Regions from separate parts of the Serratia sp. GW822-FHT06D09 genome, predicted to be linked through region 1. Evidence: predicted binding sites of a transcription regulator. Region 1 holds the regulator's gene; each other region holds the start of a gene.
The links. The regulator sigma-54, encoded in region 1, starts transcription at its own class of promoters, with help from an activator protein. The targets are predictions, from matches to a motif close to GTTGGCACANNTTTCGCTNT.
Positions count from the first base shown of each region.

Region 2: a site for sigma-54 is predicted at 1,190-1,209, ahead of AC1RKG_RS20500 (circularly permuted type 2 ATP-grasp protein). Genes of this name have one in related genera too.
Region 3: a site for sigma-54 is predicted at 4,114-4,133, ahead of hycA (formate hydrogenlyase regulator HycA). Genes of this name have one in related genera too.

Region 1 is NZ_JBXALO010000004.1:169,509-174,744, reverse strand. It holds gene kdsD (arabinose-5-phosphate isomerase KdsD) at 1-722, shown strand, start outside; gene kdsC (3-deoxy-manno-octulosonate-8-phosphatase KdsC) at 740-1,294, shown strand; gene lptC (LPS export ABC transporter periplasmic protein LptC) at 1,291-1,869, shown strand; gene lptA (lipopolysaccharide ABC transporter substrate-binding protein LptA) at 1,838-2,377, shown strand; gene lptB (LPS export ABC transporter ATP-binding protein) at 2,384-3,109, shown strand; gene rpoN (RNA polymerase factor sigma-54) at 3,160-4,593, shown strand; gene hpf (ribosome hibernation promoting factor) at 4,617-4,904, shown strand; gene ptsN (PTS IIA-like nitrogen regulatory protein PtsN) at 5,063-5,236, shown strand, end outside.
Region 2 is NZ_JBXALO010000010.1:23,644-28,879, reverse strand. It holds gene AC1RKG_RS20500 (circularly permuted type 2 ATP-grasp protein) at 1-1,154, opposite strand, end outside; gene AC1RKG_RS20495 (hypothetical protein) at 1,437-2,057, shown strand; gene AC1RKG_RS20490 (hypothetical protein) at 2,066-2,326, shown strand; gene ridA (2-iminobutanoate/2-iminopropanoate deaminase) at 2,370-2,756, opposite strand; gene pyrI (aspartate carbamoyltransferase regulatory subunit) at 2,914-3,378, opposite strand; gene pyrB (aspartate carbamoyltransferase) at 3,391-4,326, opposite strand; gene AC1RKG_RS20470 (FecCD family ABC transporter permease) at 4,640-5,236, opposite strand, start outside.
Region 3 is NZ_JBXALO010000001.1:485,165-490,400, forward strand. It holds gene AC1RKG_RS02245 (hydrogenase large subunit) at 1-54, opposite strand, end outside; gene AC1RKG_RS02250 (respiratory chain complex I subunit 1 family protein) at 77-1,012, opposite strand; gene AC1RKG_RS02255 (proton-conducting transporter transmembrane domain-containing protein) at 1,023-2,891, opposite strand; gene AC1RKG_RS02260 (4Fe-4S dicluster domain-containing protein) at 2,891-3,505, opposite strand; gene hycA (formate hydrogenlyase regulator HycA) at 3,593-4,060, opposite strand; gene hypA (hydrogenase maturation nickel metallochaperone HypA) at 4,322-4,666, shown strand; gene hypB (hydrogenase nickel incorporation protein HypB) at 4,684-5,236, shown strand, end outside.

The DNA of each region.
Region 1 (5,236 bases):
GCGATCTCGGCATGGTCACCGCACAGGATATTGTGCTCGCCATTTCCAATTCGGGTGAGTCTAACGAAATACAGGCGCTGATCCCGGTATTGAAGCGTCAGCGCATCCCGCTGATCTGCATGACCAACAACCCGGAAAGTTCGATGGGCAAAGCGGCGGATATTCACCTGTGCATCAAGGTGCCACAGGAAGCTTGCCCACTCGGCCTGGCGCCGACCACCAGCACCACCGCTACTCTGGTGATGGGGGATGCGTTGGCCGTCGCACTGTTAAAGGCACGCGGTTTCACGCCGGAAGATTTTGCGTTATCGCACCCGGGAGGCGCTCTGGGTCGCCGCCTGTTGCTGCGCGTCTGCGACATCATGCACAGCGGCGATGAAATTCCTCACGTCAGCGCCGATGCATCGCTGCGCGACGCGCTACTGGAAATTACCCGCAAAAATCTGGGCATGACGGTTATCTGCGATGATTTGATGAAAATCGCCGGTATCTTCACCGACGGTGACCTGCGCCGGATTTTCGATATGGGCATCAATCTCAACGAAGCGCGGATCGTCGATGTCATGACGCTCGGCGGCGTGCGGGTACGCCCGAACCTGCTGGCGGTCGACGCGCTGAACCTGATGCAGCAGCGCCATATCACCGCGTTGCTGGTTGCCGATGGCGACCAATTGCTGGGTGTGGTACATATGCATGACATGCTGCGCGCCGGCGTCGTTTAACTATGGAAGAGAACTCAATGAGTCTGGTTGAAACCTGCTACGGGCCTGTAGAGCAAGATGTCATGGCGCGTGCCGGCAAAATCCGCCTGCTGATTTGTGATGTCGATGGCGTGCTGTCAGACGGCCTGATTTTCATGGGCAACAATGGCGAAGAATTAAAAGCGTTCAACGTACGCGACGGTTACGGCATCCGCTGCCTGAAAACCTCGGATATCGAAGTGGCGATCATTACCGGTCGCTCCGCCAAGCTATTGGAAGACCGGGCTAAAACGCTCGGCATCACGCACCTTTATCAGGGGCAATCCGATAAGCTTTTGGCCTTCCGCGAACTGTTGGATACACTGTCGCTGACGGCGGATCAGGTCGCCTATATCGGCGATGACCTGATCGACTGGCCGGTGATGGCGCAGGTTGGCCTGGCGGTCGCGGTGGCAGATGCGCACCCGCTGCTGACGCCACGGGCCCATTATGTTACCCGCATTGCCGGCGGCCGCGGTGCGGTGCGTGAGCTGTGCGACATTATTCTTTTGGCTCAAAACAAGCTGGAAGACGCCAAAGGGCTATCGATATGAGTAAAACCAAACTTTGGATCACCGTGCTGCTGGCGGTGATCGCACTGGCGCTGATTGGCTGGAACATGACGGATTTCAGTGATGATACTGCTCCGGGACCGGTGAACAGCCAGGACCCGACTTATCAGAGCCAGCATACGGTCACCATAGTGTACAATCCGACCGGCAAGCTGAGTTACAAGCTGGTGGCGGAAGACGTGAAGTACTATACCGCCGATGAATTAAGCTGGTTCACCCAGCCGGTGATGACGCTGTTTGATGAAAACGCGGTGGCCACCTGGTCAGTTCGCGCCGACCGCGCCAAACTGACTAAAGACCGGATGCTGTATCTTTACGGCCACGTCGAGGTGAACAGCCTGACCACCACGTCGCAGCTGGAAAAAATTAAAACAGACAATGCTCAGGTGAACCTGGTGACCCAGGATGTGTCTTCGGATGACGAAGTGACGCTCTACGGGACGAACTTCACCTCTAACGGCATGAAAATGCGTGGGAACCTGCGGGCCAAGACCGCTGAGCTGATTGATAAGGTTAAGACCAACTATGAAATTCAAAACCAACAAACCAAGCCGTAATCTGTTAATCGGCAGCTTGATTTTGGCCGCCAGCGCCCCCGCATGGGCGCTGAAGTCCGACTCCAATCAGCCGGTGAGCATCGACTCGCTGAAACAGTCTCTGGACATGCAGAGCAACGTCAGCACCTTTACCGATAACGTGGTGATCAAGCAAGGCACCATCGATATCAAAGCGGACAAAGTCGTGGTCACCCGCCCAGGCGGCGATCAGAACAAAACCTATATTGAAGCTTTCGGCAACCCGGTAACCTTCTATCAGATGCAAGACAGCGGCAAGCCGGTGAAAGGCCACGCTCAGAAGGTGCGTTACGATGTGGCGTCTCAGTTGGTGACCCTGACCGGGAACGCCTACCTGGAACAGCTCGACAGCAACGTCAAGGGCGATCGCATCACCTACCTGGTGCAACAGCAGCAAATGCAGGCGTTTAGCGATAAAGGCAAGCGCGTGACTACGGTTCTGGTACCGTCGCAGTTGCAAGACAAAAACGGGCAAAACAAGAGTAACTAATCACTTATGGCTACACTCATCGCAGAAAACCTGGCGAAAGCCTACAAGGGCCGCAAAGTCGTTGAAGACGTCAGCCTGAAAGTGAAATCCGGCGAGATCGTCGGCCTGCTGGGGCCAAACGGCGCCGGCAAGACCACCACGTTCTACATGGTGGTCGGTATCGTTCAGCGTGACGCCGGACGTATCGTGATTGACGAAGAAGACATCAGCCTGCTGCCGCTGCACGCCCGTGCGCGTCGTGGCATCGGCTATCTGCCGCAGGAAGCCTCGATCTTCCGCCGCCTGAGCGTTTACGACAACCTGATGGCGGTGCTGGAGATCCGTGACGATCTCAGCAGCGAACAGCGGGCGGACCGTGCGGTGGAGCTGATGGAAGAGTTCCATATCTCCCATCTGCGCGACAACCTGGGCCAGGCGCTGTCCGGTGGCGAACGTCGCCGCGTGGAGATCGCCCGTGCGCTGGCGGCTAACCCGAAATTCATCCTGCTGGATGAACCCTTCGCCGGGGTTGACCCGATTTCCGTTATCGACATTAAAAAAATTATCGAGCACTTGCGTGACAGCGGCCTGGGCGTGCTGATCACCGACCATAACGTGCGCGAAACGCTGGACGTGTGTGAACGCGCCTATATCGTCAGCCAGGGCAAACTGATTGCTCACGGCACGCCGGATGCTATTCTGGCCGATGAGCAGGTAAAACGCGTTTATCTGGGCGAAGAATTCCGCCTCTGAGTACCGGCGCGTCCTGATGGGCGACTGTTAACGGAAGTAGACTGAAGAATATGAAGCAAGGTTTGCAACTCAGGTTTAGCCAACAACTGGCAATGACCCCCCAGCTCCAGCAGGCCATACGACTGCTGCAGTTGTCCACGCTTGAGCTCCAGCAGGAGATACAGCTGGCGTTAGAGAGCAATCCACTGCTTGAACAGACCGATCTGCACGAAGAAATCGACGCGAAAGAGACGACCGAAACCGAAGGTTTGGATACCCGGGAGGCGCTGGAACAAAAGGACATGCCCGAAGAGCTGCCGCTGGACGCCACCTGGGACGAGATCTATACCGCCGGAACTCCGTCAGGAACTCGCACCGATTACAGTGACGACGAACTGCCGGTGTATCAGGGTGAAACCACCCAAACCCTGCAGGATTACCTGATGTGGCAGGTGGATCTGACGCCGTTTTCCGATACCGATGCTGCCATTGCCACCTCGATCGTCGACGCCGTCGATGACACCGGCTATCTCACCGTGCCGCTGGAAGACATTCTGGAGAGCATGGGTGACGAGAATGTGACAATGGACGAAGTCGAGGCGGTATTGAAGCGCGTACAGCGGTTTGATCCGGTTGGCGTCGCGGCGCGCGACCTGCGCGATTGTCTGCTGGTTCAGCTATCCCAATACGCCCAAGACACGCCTTACCTGGCGGAAGCGCGCCTGATCATCAGCGAACATCTGGACTTGCTGGCTAACCACGACTTTCGCAGCCTGATGCGAACAACGCGCTCAAAAGAAGATACACTGAAAGAAGCGATGTTGCTGATCCAGTCACTCGATCCGCGTCCAGGCCAGTCGATCAACACCGGCGAATCTGAGTACGTGATCCCGGACGTGCTGGTACGCAAAGTGCAGGATGTGTGGACGGTCGAGCTCAACAGCGACAGCATCCCAAGGCTGAAGATCAATCAGCAGTATGCCGCTCTGGGCAATAGCGCGCGTAACGACAGCGACGGTCAGTACATCCGCAGCAATTTGCAGGAGGCGAAATGGCTGATCAAGAGCCTGGAAAGCCGCAATGACACCCTGCTGAAAGTTTCGCGCTGCATCGTCGAGCAGCAGCAGGCGTTCTTTGAGCAAGGCGCGGAATTTATGAAGCCCATGGTGCTGGCGGATATCGCTCAGGCCGTGGAGATGCATGAATCGACAATCTCACGCGTGACCACGCAGAAGTTTTTGCACAGTCCGCGCGGCATTTTCGAATTGAAATATTTCTTCTCAAGCCACGTGAATACCGACAGCGGGGGCGAAGCTTCCTCTACGGCGATCCGGGCGGTGGTGAAGAAATTGATTGCGGCGGAAAACCCCGCCAAACCGCTCAGCGACAGCAAGCTGGCTACCCTGCTCTCCGATCAGGGGATCATCGTGGCGCGGCGTACCGTCGCCAAGTACCGAGAGTCTTTGTCCATCCCGCCGTCCAACCAACGTAAACAGTTGGTTTGACCTCTATTGAGAAGGAAGACACTATGCAGCTCAACATTACCGGACACCACATCGAAATCACCGAACCTTTGCGTGAGTTCGTGAACACCAAGTTCGCCAAACTCGAACAGTATTTTGACCGCATAAATCAGGTGTATGTCGTGCTTAGTGTGGAAAAAGTGCAGCAGATTGCAGAAGCGACGGTGCACGTGAATGGAGGCGAGTTGCACGCCACCTCGGAAGACGAGAACATGTATGCGGCAATTGATACCCTGATCGACAAACTGGCGCGTCAATTGAACAAACATAAAGACAAACTGAAACAACACTGACATTCTGGGCCGTTTCCGTCAGCGGGTACGGCTCAAACGTAGCCTCGGCCATCGGCGCGTTACCTGTTTGGGTACGCGCCGATAAGCCATCAGGGTTAAACAAGGCGAAAAATCACCTCACAAGCCTGCTTGCTGGTGTGGTTTTAAGTGAAGATGAGATGAACAACGAAACAATGCAGTTAAGCTCGGTATTAAATATCGAGTGCACCAGAAGCTCCGTACATTGCACCAGCAAGAAACGGGCTTTGGAAATTATCAGCGAACTGGCCGCCAAACAGCTCAATCTGCCACCCCAGGTGGTATTTGACGCGGTTCTCACCCGCGAGCGCATG
Region 2 (5,236 bases), on a different contig from region 1:
GCCGCCGGGCCGATCAGCATGCCGTAGCCGCCGGCACCGTGCACCTCCTTCACCACCATCTGTTCCAGGTTCGCCAGCACGTACGACAGTTCATTCTTGTGGCGGCATTGCCAGGTGGGCACGTTATTGAGGATCGGCTCTTCCTGCAGGTAGAAACGCACCATGTCCGGCACGTACGGATAAATTGACTTGTCGTCGGCCACGCCGGTGCCGATGGCGTTGGCCAGCACCACGTTGCCGGCGCGGTATACCGACAGCAGGCCCGGCACGCCGAGCATCGAATCCGGGCGGAATGCCAGCGGATCGAGGAAGGCGTCGTCCACCCGGCGGTAGATCACATCCACCTTGCAAGGCCCGGCGGTGGTACGCATAAAGACCGCCCCGTCCTTGACGAACAGGTCGGCGCTTTCCACCAGCTCAACCCCCATCTGCTGCGCCAGGAAGCTGTGTTCGAAGTAGGCGCTGTTGAAACGGCCCGGCGTCAGCACCACCACGGTAGGATCGTTGATCGGCGAGCTTTCACGCAGGGTTTGCAGCAGGTGCGACGGGTAGCGCTCCACCGGCGCGATGCGTTGCTGAGCGAACAGCTCCGGGTACAGGCGCATCATCATTTTGCGGTTTTCCAGCATATAGGAAACACCGGACGGGGTGCGCAGGTTGTCTTCCAGCACGTAATACTGGCCGTCACCGTTGCGCACCATATCCACGCCAACGATGTGCGCGTAAATATTGCGGTGCAGATCGACCCCTTGCATGCAGGGTTGATATTGATCGTTGGCCAGCACCTGTTCCGCCGGAATGATCCCGGCTTTCAGAATGTGTTGTTGATGGTAAATATCGTGCAGAAAGGCGTTAAGCGCCTGTACGCGCTGGCGAATACCGCGATCGAGCATCGCCCACTCGCTGGCGGGTATGATGCGCGGTACGCTGTCGAACGGAATCAAGCGCTCAGCGCCGTCATCCTCACCATAAACGTTAAAGGTAATCCCCACCCGGTGAAACAGCAGTGCAGCCTCTTCCCTCTTGCGTTGAATGGCCTTTTGGTCAGCCTGTTGCAGCCAATGCCAGTAAGCCTCGTAGTGACCCCGGTGCTTACCCTCAGCCAGAAGCATCTCATCAAAAAACGGTGAAGCAGACAGATCGATATTTAGCATCATCACCTCGTCGACATTGCAGGCTGTATACAGAACCAGCATAAAATGTGCCAAGGTGATAAAGGGGCGAAAATGGCGCGAAAACGCCGGCTCGCGGCAGTAAATGGCCCGCTTTGGGTGCAACCCAAGCGGACGCTGCCTTAAAACGGGGCAAAACCGCGGCGCGTGCCTCAGTAACAAAATACGGGGATTGTTTCTTCAGCGAAGGCATAAAAAGATAGGGGGGAAACCGAGAAAATATATCTAACAGATTCATTTTTAAATGCATTCAAGGGAAGGGTAATGCCACATGATTTTAATGTTCAGGCGCTGGGACGTGCCGCGTTGGCTACCGCCAATGAAATTTTTGCTGCCGCTACCTATAACATTCGGGTGCAAATGCTGACTGCTGAAGATTTGGAATGGTGCATTGTGCAGACGCGTCGGCAACCTGAAAATCTGCGTATGCCGTGGGCACTAAGCGGTGCTGTGTTGGATAATCCAGATGCTTTCAATTTTAGTTTTAAGATCCTGGATGCGGATCAAAGGCCTGCAGGGGCTTGTCTTTGCCAGTTTTGCCCCGCAACAGACGAGATGCCTGCGGTGCTGAATGTTGAAATGCTGCAAAATTTCCACATCAAAGGCTCCAGCCTGGACGGGAACACTTTCCGTTTTGCACTCTATGCCACGGTGCTATTTATGGTCGCTACTCAATGCACCGGCTTACGGCTAATATCACCGATCAATGCGAGAGTTGCTGATTATTACATCAATGAGTATCGCTTTATTGATATCACCTCGGGTGAGAAGGGCATTCTCTACCGCGATGCTCAGGCATTATTCCAATGGTTTATCGACGACTCGGCCTCGGTTGAGATTGCGCATTATTTGAGCGACAATGACGACCAACAAACAGGGTTATAGGGGGGAATATGGTCATTAAAACCACGGATCGGTTTATAGCGAAAACTGACGCCTATGAACTGCAGGTATACAAAACCGAGGGGGGAAGGCTGACGGCGGTAAAAGCCTATACTTCTGAGGAGATTAACCGCCTGACCCCCCGAGGAATGCCGATTAGCGCTTCACGTGAAGAAGTGGTGGCGGTTTTGAAACAGGCCTCAAAAAGTTTTAAGGCTCAATCTTCTCCGATAAGTGAGGCTGCGGGCGCAATTCGCCGAGTCAACAAATAAAAACGGCCAGCCTGGGCTGACCGTTGGGCGCGTGGTCGCGGTATTAGCGACGAACGGCGATGGCTTCGATTTCGATTTTCACGTCTTTCGGCAGACGGGCCACTTCAACGCAGGAACGGGCCGGGAACGGCGCGCTGTGCTCGGTGAAGAAAGCTTCATAAGCGGCGTTAACGGTAGCGAAGTCGTTCAGATCTTTCACGAAAACCGTGGTTTTCACGATGTCGGCCACTTTCAGGCCGGCAGCTTCAACGATCGCTTTAACGTTTTCCAGCGACTGGCGAGCCTGAGCGGCAACGTCGTCGGCAACGGCGCCGGTTTTCGGATCGACCGGGATCTGGCCGGAAGTGATGATCATGCTGCCCAGATCAACGCCCTGCACGTAAGGACCAATGGCTGCCGGGGCGAGTTCAGTGCTGATGTTACGTGACATTTTTTCTCCTGATATACCCTTCGTCTTTCAAATCGCAGCGCGGTGGGCTGCGTGGCTCTCCGTAGCGTCGGGCCCGGTATTCGGTGCCCCTACGGGGTTCCCATTATAGGCAGTCACCGGGAGAATAACAGCCTCATCTCCCGGCAGCCGGCCGAACTCAGTCCGCCTGCAAGACCACCTGATGCTCGAACTCTTTTTCGCAGTAGCGGCATTTCAGGTGTACGTCGCCGTCGCGGGATTTCACGCTAAAGCTGGAAGACACCGGTTCGCTGCGGCTGATGCAGTTGCTGTTCGGGCAGGTCAGCACGCCGTCGATATGATCCGGCAGGCTGAGGGTCAGTTTGCGTACCACTTCATAATTGTCGATGCGGTTAACCGTGGCTTTCGGCGCGTACATGGCCAGTTGGTTGGCCTGTTGCTCCGTCAGGAAGGTGTTTTCGATTTTGATCAGGTCTTTACGGCCCAGCTCGTTGGAAGGAAGGTTCAGGCCGATGGTGATGCGCTGGTCGGTGGCGGTCAGCTTGAATAGCGTCAGCAACTTAAACCCGATCTGTGCCGGAATATGGTCAATCACCGTGCCGCACTTGATCGCTTCAACCTGCAGTTTGTTATCGTGAGTCATGACGGTTCCCCCTTAAAGAGCCAAATCTGCGTTTAAAACCAGCGCCAGCAGCGCCTGACGGGCAAAAATGCCGTTACCCGCCTGCTGGAAATAGTAGGCGTACGGCGTTTTGTCCACGTCGGTAGTGATTTCGTCAATACGTGGCAGCGGGTGCAGCACCTTGAGGTTGGCGCGTGCGCCGGCCAGATCCGCTGCGCGCAGAACGAACTGCGCCTTCACGTTGGCGTATTCGGAAGGATCCAGACGCTCTTTCTGCACCCGGGTCATGTAGAGAATATCCAGCTCGGGGACCACTTCTTCAATACTGCTGTGCAGGCTGAACTCGATGCCTTTCTCTTCCAGCATTTGCAGGATATAGGCCGGCATTGCCAGCGCGTCCGGCGCGATGAAGAAGAAGCGGTTGCCTTCAAACTTGGCCAGCGCCTGCGCCAGTGAGTGCACGGTGCGGCCGTATTTCAGGTCGCCAACCATGGCGATATTGATGTTGTTCAGGCGGCCCTGAGTTTCCTGAATGGTGAACAGGTCGAGCAGCGTCTGGGTCGGGTGCTGGTTGGCGCCGTCACCGGCGTTGAGCACCGGGATGCCGCCGGAAAATTCGGTCGCCAGGCGCGCCGCGCCTTCCTGCGGATGACGCATGACGATGGCGTCGACGTAGGTGCCAATCACCGAGATGGTGTCGGCCAGCGTTTCGCCTTTCTTGCCGAGCGAGGTGTTGCTGCCGTCGGCAAAACCCACTACCGAAGCGCCCAGACGGTGCATCGAGGTTTCAAACGACAGGCGGGTACGGGTCGAGGCTTCAAAGAAGCAGCTGGCGATCACCTTGTGTTTTAGCAGCTCGGGTTGCGGATTGGCTTTCAGGCTGGCGGCGGTGCGCAGCACCAGCTCCAGATCCTCGCGGCTGAGATCGTTAATAGAGATGATATGTTTGTGATACAGCGGGTTGGCCATTTTTCACTCTCCTCGACTCGTGCCCGTGGCGCGGGGCTTTGAACAGATTTTTCAGGCAAAAAAAAGCCCCTCAACGAGGGGCTTGAAACGATCGGTTTAGCAACAGGAGAAACAACGGCAGTTGGCTGCCGATTGGCAGTCGGTTTTGTCGGTTGTGGCTAACAAAACAAACGTCGTTTTTCATGCTTTCTCCTGGCAAATTGTCGCGCATTATACTCGCGCCTTTGTCCACTGCAAGCGCTAAAACGCCGATTTTTGTCATTTCGCAATCGATTGGCTGGTGGCCTTTAGCCGCATGGCAGAAATTTTACCTTCAGTGGGCTCGGCGCAGCAAAATCACCAGAACGAAAACGCCGCCCAGCCCGGCGGTAATGATCCCGATGGGCAGCTCTTGGGGGGCGGTGATGACGCGGCTCAGCAGATCGCCGGCAGAGAGCAATATGGCCCCTAACACCCCGACCAACGGCAGCAGACGCCGGTGACGTACGCCGGTAAAAGGGCGCGCCAGATGGGGAACCATTAAGCCGACAAATCCTATCACCCCGGTCAATGCCACCAGTAATGCCGTCGCCAGCGAACAGCAAAGAAACACTTCCGTGCGCAAACGGCGGGTGTTGATGCCCAGCGTGCCGGCGGTCTGTTCGCCCGCCAGTAAGCCGTCCAGCGATCGCCAGCGCAAGGCAATCAATACCACCAGCAACAGCAGCGCTATCAAGGCAAAAATCACATTATCCCAGCGGGCCAGCCCCAGCCCGCCCAGCGTCCAGAACAGTACGCTGCTGGCGGTACGCTGATCGCCGGAAAAAACCAGATAGTTGGTGAAGGCCCCGAATAAAAAAGAGACCGCCAGCCCGCAGATAATCAGCTTTTCGGTGCCTTTTTGCGATTGAGTCATAAAAATAACCAGCAC
Region 3 (5,236 bases), on a different contig from region 1:
GAATTGTTGCTGCAACGCCGCCAGATAGTGCTGGCCTTGATGTTCGTTAGTCATTATTGATTGCCTTTGTCATTATTCAGCCGACGACCAGCCAGGAAACCAGCGCCAGAAAAGCCAGTCCAAAACCGGCCCAGGTGGTACGGGCCGTTTTCAGGAAGCGCAAACGTGCCACGCTATTTTCGATAATCGCGATCAGCGTCAGCGCGCACAGCAGCTTGAGCAGCGCCAGGACCAGCGCCGCCGACAGGTGAAGGACGGTAAATTGTGCCGCTTGCCCCCAGGGCAGAAACACGCCGAGGAACAGCTGCAGCACCACCAATTGTTTGAGGCTGATGCCCCATTTCAAAATGCCGAGCTCGGCACCGGAATATTCCGTCAGTGGCCCTTCCTGCAGCTCTTGCTCGGCCTCCGCCAGGTCAAAAGGCAGTTTGCCCATCTCGATATAGGTGGCGAACGCACAGGCCAGGGCGGCCAACAGCAGCGGCAACCAAGCGGGGTGTGGCAACGTCAGCAGGCTCTGCACCATGGCGCTCAACTGAGTCGAACCGGCCACCAGGGCGGTCACCCACAGCCCCAATAGCAGGATGGGTTCGACCAGAATGCCCAACACCGCTTCGCGGCTGGCGCCGATGGCGGTAAAGGGACTGCCGGTGTCCAGACCGGCAATGGCGAAAACAAAGCGCACCACGGCGAACAGATAGATCAGGGTGATCACATCACCGATGGCAGGCAGCGGCGAGGCGACAGTCAACATGGGTAACGCACAGGCGATGGCCAGCAGGGTGCCGGTCAGCAAGTACGGCATGGCATGAAAGGCCAGACCGGAAGCCGCCGGTGCTACGTTCTGACGCTTCAACAATTTGGCGATATCGCGGTATTCCTGCAGCACTCCGGGGCCGCGACGGTTATGCATTCGCGCGCGCAGCACGCGGCTGATACCGGCAAACAGTGGGGCGACGGCCAGTAACAGCAAGGCCTGCGCCAGACCGAGTAACACATTGGGATAGGTCATTGTCATCTCCTCAGGCAAAAGCCACCACCAACAGCACCGCAAGCTCCACTGCGGCCAGGCCGCGGCAGAAGGCAACGAAGGCGTTACAATGTAACGGGTTGATCAAAGATTCCGGCAGCCAGCGGCGCAGTTGATAGAGCGGGGCGAACATCACCCGAAGCGGTTGGGCAAAACCGGTGGCGGTGATCACCATCGCCTCCTCATGACCATATCCGCAGGTCCAGGCGCTACCCTGTACCCGGCGAGGTTGACGACGGGTCTGATAACGTGCAGCAATCAATAGCGGCAGCAGCGGCATTGCCAGCAACAAAATGGCGATCAACGGGGTAGAAACCAAAGTGTCGGACACGGAGAGGGATTGTTCGGCCGTCATGCCGATCAGCCGGGCAAACAGCGGGATGATCCAGGGCGCACCCAGGCCGCAAACCAGACACAGCAACGCGGGCAGCGCATGGCTCAGCGTCAGGCACAGGTTAGCCTGCACGGCCTGGGCCGCCGCAGCGCAGCGCGGGGATCCCAAACAGGCGACGCCAAACACCTTGCTGACGCACATCACTGCCAGCGCACCGGTCAGGGCCAGCGCCACCGCCAGCAACGGCCCGAACAGATGGCCAATAAAGCCAGGGGCCGCACTGAAATGGAACAGTCCCTGATAGATCAGCCATTCACTGGCGAAACCGTTCAATGGCGGCAGTGCGGCCATGGCCACCAGGCCGATCAGCAGAGAAATGGCGGTCCAGGGCATCAGCCGTGCCAGCCCGCCCATTTTCTCCATGTCCTTCAGCCCTGTTTGTTGTTCGATGGTACCCGCCGCCAACAGCAATGCGCTTTTGAACAGGCTGTGATTCAACAAATGGAACAGGCCGCCGATCAGGGCGAACGCCGTCAGTAATGGCTGTTGCAGCGCCATACCGACCATGGCACCGCCAATGCCCAGCAGGATGATGCCGATATTCTCCAGCGTGTGGTAAGCCAGCAAGCGCCGCAGATCGTGCTCCATCAGCGCATACAACCCGCCAAAAAATGCGGTGCCGGCGGCCAGCAGCAGGACCAGCAATCCCCACCACAGCGGGGGCGTACCCAGCAGATCCAGTCCTATCTTCAGGATCCCCAGCAGGCCGACCTTCATCAGTGCGCCGGAAAACAACGTGGCGGCCGAGGCCGGCGCGCTGCTGTGGGACTGAGGCACCCAGGCATGCAGCGGCATCACCCCGGCAAAAATGCCAAACCCGGCCAACGCCAGCAGGAAGACGCCGTTACGCAGTGCATCCGGTAATGGCGTAGCGCGGATCACGCTGAATTGCAGGCTGTGGCTGTGGGTATAAATCAGTGCGAAAGCGATAACCAACAGCAGGGTGCCCAGGCGCATCAGCAAAAACTGGCTGTGCCCGGCCCGCAGACTTTTCGCGTTCGGGGCGTGGACAATCAAGAAATAGCCGCACAGCGCCGCCAGTTCTAACAGCAACAGCAAGGCCAGTGCATTATCGGCGATCGCGGCGGCGCTGAGCGCTGCCAGCATCAGATTGATCAGCCCGCCCAACCGGCCACCTGCACTGGCGTTCAGCTTCGTGACGCTTCCGATGTGATACAGCGCGGCGCAGATCCCACACAAAGCCATCACCAGCAATAACAACGCATTAATGCCGCTGATTTCCACCGCATAACGCAACCAGGGCAAACGGGCGCTGTGCAGCGGTGCGAACAGCAGTTGTCCGGCGGCCAACAAGGTGGCGATGGCACACAATAAGGTGCCGCCACCCAGCAAGGCATTGACACGCGGCCAGGGGGCCAGCAGCCAGCTCAGCAACGCGAACAGGAGATACCCGACGAATGCCAGAGTCAGCAACGACAATGGGTCGGGCGCAATGGGGTAAAACATCAATTCGGCTCCTTGCGGGATTCTGGGGCGGTAGCGAACGGCAGCTCGGCGCTGAGCGCCTGCATGGCGTTGCGCCTTTTCTGTTCGCTGGCGTTACGCACGTCGTGGTCGCTGACCAAGCGAATGGCCTGGGTAGGACAGGTACGGATACAGGCCGGGCCTAAGGGGGTGAAAGCGCAAAGGTCGCACTTGACCGCCACGGCGCGGACACCGGGCACGCAATCCAGGAAGGCGCCGATCGGTCGCGGCGCTTTGGCGGCAGGCAGGGCCAGCGGTGTGTTGCAGTCTGAGGGGATCGCTAACGGGGTGCTGCCGCCGAAGCCTATGGCGCCGAACGGGCAAGCAATACCGCAGAGTTTGCAACTGACGCACAGGCTCTCGTTCAGGACGATGGCATCATCCTGATGGCGAATGGCGTTTACCGGACAGACCTGCGCGCAGGGCGCATCCTCACATTGATGGCACATCACCGGTGCCGAATCGCGGGCGTTACGAATCACCTGCAAGCGGGGTAATGCCTGCAAACCCCGTTGCCGATGTTCCGCAGAACAACTGGCCATGCAGGTATTGCAGCCAATACACAATTTGGGGTCCGCAATAATAAAGCGGTTCATGCACACTCCTTGCTTCGTCATTTATGACGAAATCGTCAGTAAAAAATGACGTTTCGACAGTTTTCTGTCAGTGAGTAACGCCGACAGTCAGACGGACAGGGTTATTTTTTTCAGTGCGTCATGAATGGCGTGGCCGTCATGCAGCGAATCAAACAGGCATTGGTAAATAACGGCGATCTTATCCAGATAATGTTCAAATACCGCCGGCATATCGCGATTGTTTATTACACCGTCAATATTACCGTCTTCATCCAGCGAGGCATGGGCGAAGGGGGCGAAATTCTCCGCTTCATGCGGCGATGCCAAATTAATGCGATAGCAGATATCACGGCTGTAAAACCCCTCACTTAATTGAATGCTCACCGTGAAGTGGTTGAACAGTACAAAACGCAGATCGTCGTCCTGACCGTAAGTAAACTGATGATTAATCTTCTTTTTAGTGGTGGTAACCGCTTTGATTAAGGTGCTGTGGTAGGTTTGCCACTGCGCCATCAGGCGGTTGCTTTTGTTGGCGATATAATCGGCCTGGCTGGTTACTTCACTGATAGTACTCATTGTCGTCACTCAAAATTGATGGTCATTGTCGAATCGCTTCGGGTGAACGACTTAAAGCATAAAGCGTGCCAGTCTCTGGTGATTTTCATTATTTCCTTTTAATTCAATCATCAGGGTTGGAATTAATCTTTAAATTGGATTGGGGGCTGCCAGCTAATTACTGTCGACGTCATGACACTCGACAAATATGCCGAATGGGTTTTGGCACCATATTTGCAACGCAGGGTGACGAAACGTTTTATCACCCTGAGTGGAGGCCGGATGCACGAAATAACCTTGTGCCAACATGCGATGGAAATAATGCAGCAACAGGCTCGTCAACATCGTGCGAAACGTATTACCGCGGTGTGGTTCGAAATTGGCGCATTTTCCTGCGTGGAGGCGGAATCGCTGCGGTTCTGTTTTGACATGGTATGTCGCGACACCCTGGCCGAAGGCTGTGAGCTGCATCTGACTGAACAACGCGCCTTGTCCTGGTGTTATGACTGCCAGGCTGACGTCGAGCTGTTGATCCCGCAGGTGTTGGTCTGCCCGCACTGCGCCGGAAGAAACCTACGGGTGCAGGCCGATGATGGGTTGCAAATAAAACGTCTGGAAATTGAATAACTGAAAGGAGAAAGAACATGTGCAGCACTTGCGGTTGTGCCCATGGGGAAATGACGATTGAAGGGCAAGCAAAGGTACCGTTTCGCCCGCAGCGGCCTCTGCAGGGGGACCTGCATTATGGACTGGGATTGGCGGGCACCCATGCGCCGGGCATCAGCCAGCGGCGAATGCTGGAAATAGAAACCCGGGTGTTGGATAAAAACGATCGTCTGGCCGAACGCAATCGCCAGTATTTTGCCGAGCAACACATCCTGGCGTTGAATCTGGTTTCCAGCCCCGGTTCTGGCAAAACCACCTTGCTGACCGAAACCCTGCTGCGGCTGCGCGGGATGCGTGAGTGCGCGGTGGTGGAAGGAGACCAGCAAACCACCAACGATGCCGAACGTATCCGCGCCACCGGCGTGCCGGCGATCCAGGTCAATACCGGCAAAGGCTGTCATCTGGATGCGCAAATGGTTCACGAAGCCGCCCAGCGTCTGGAGCTCAAACCCAGCAGCCTGCTGTTTATCGAAAATGTCGGCAACCTGGTTTGCCCAGCCAGCTTCGATCTGGGGGAGCGGCACAAGGTGG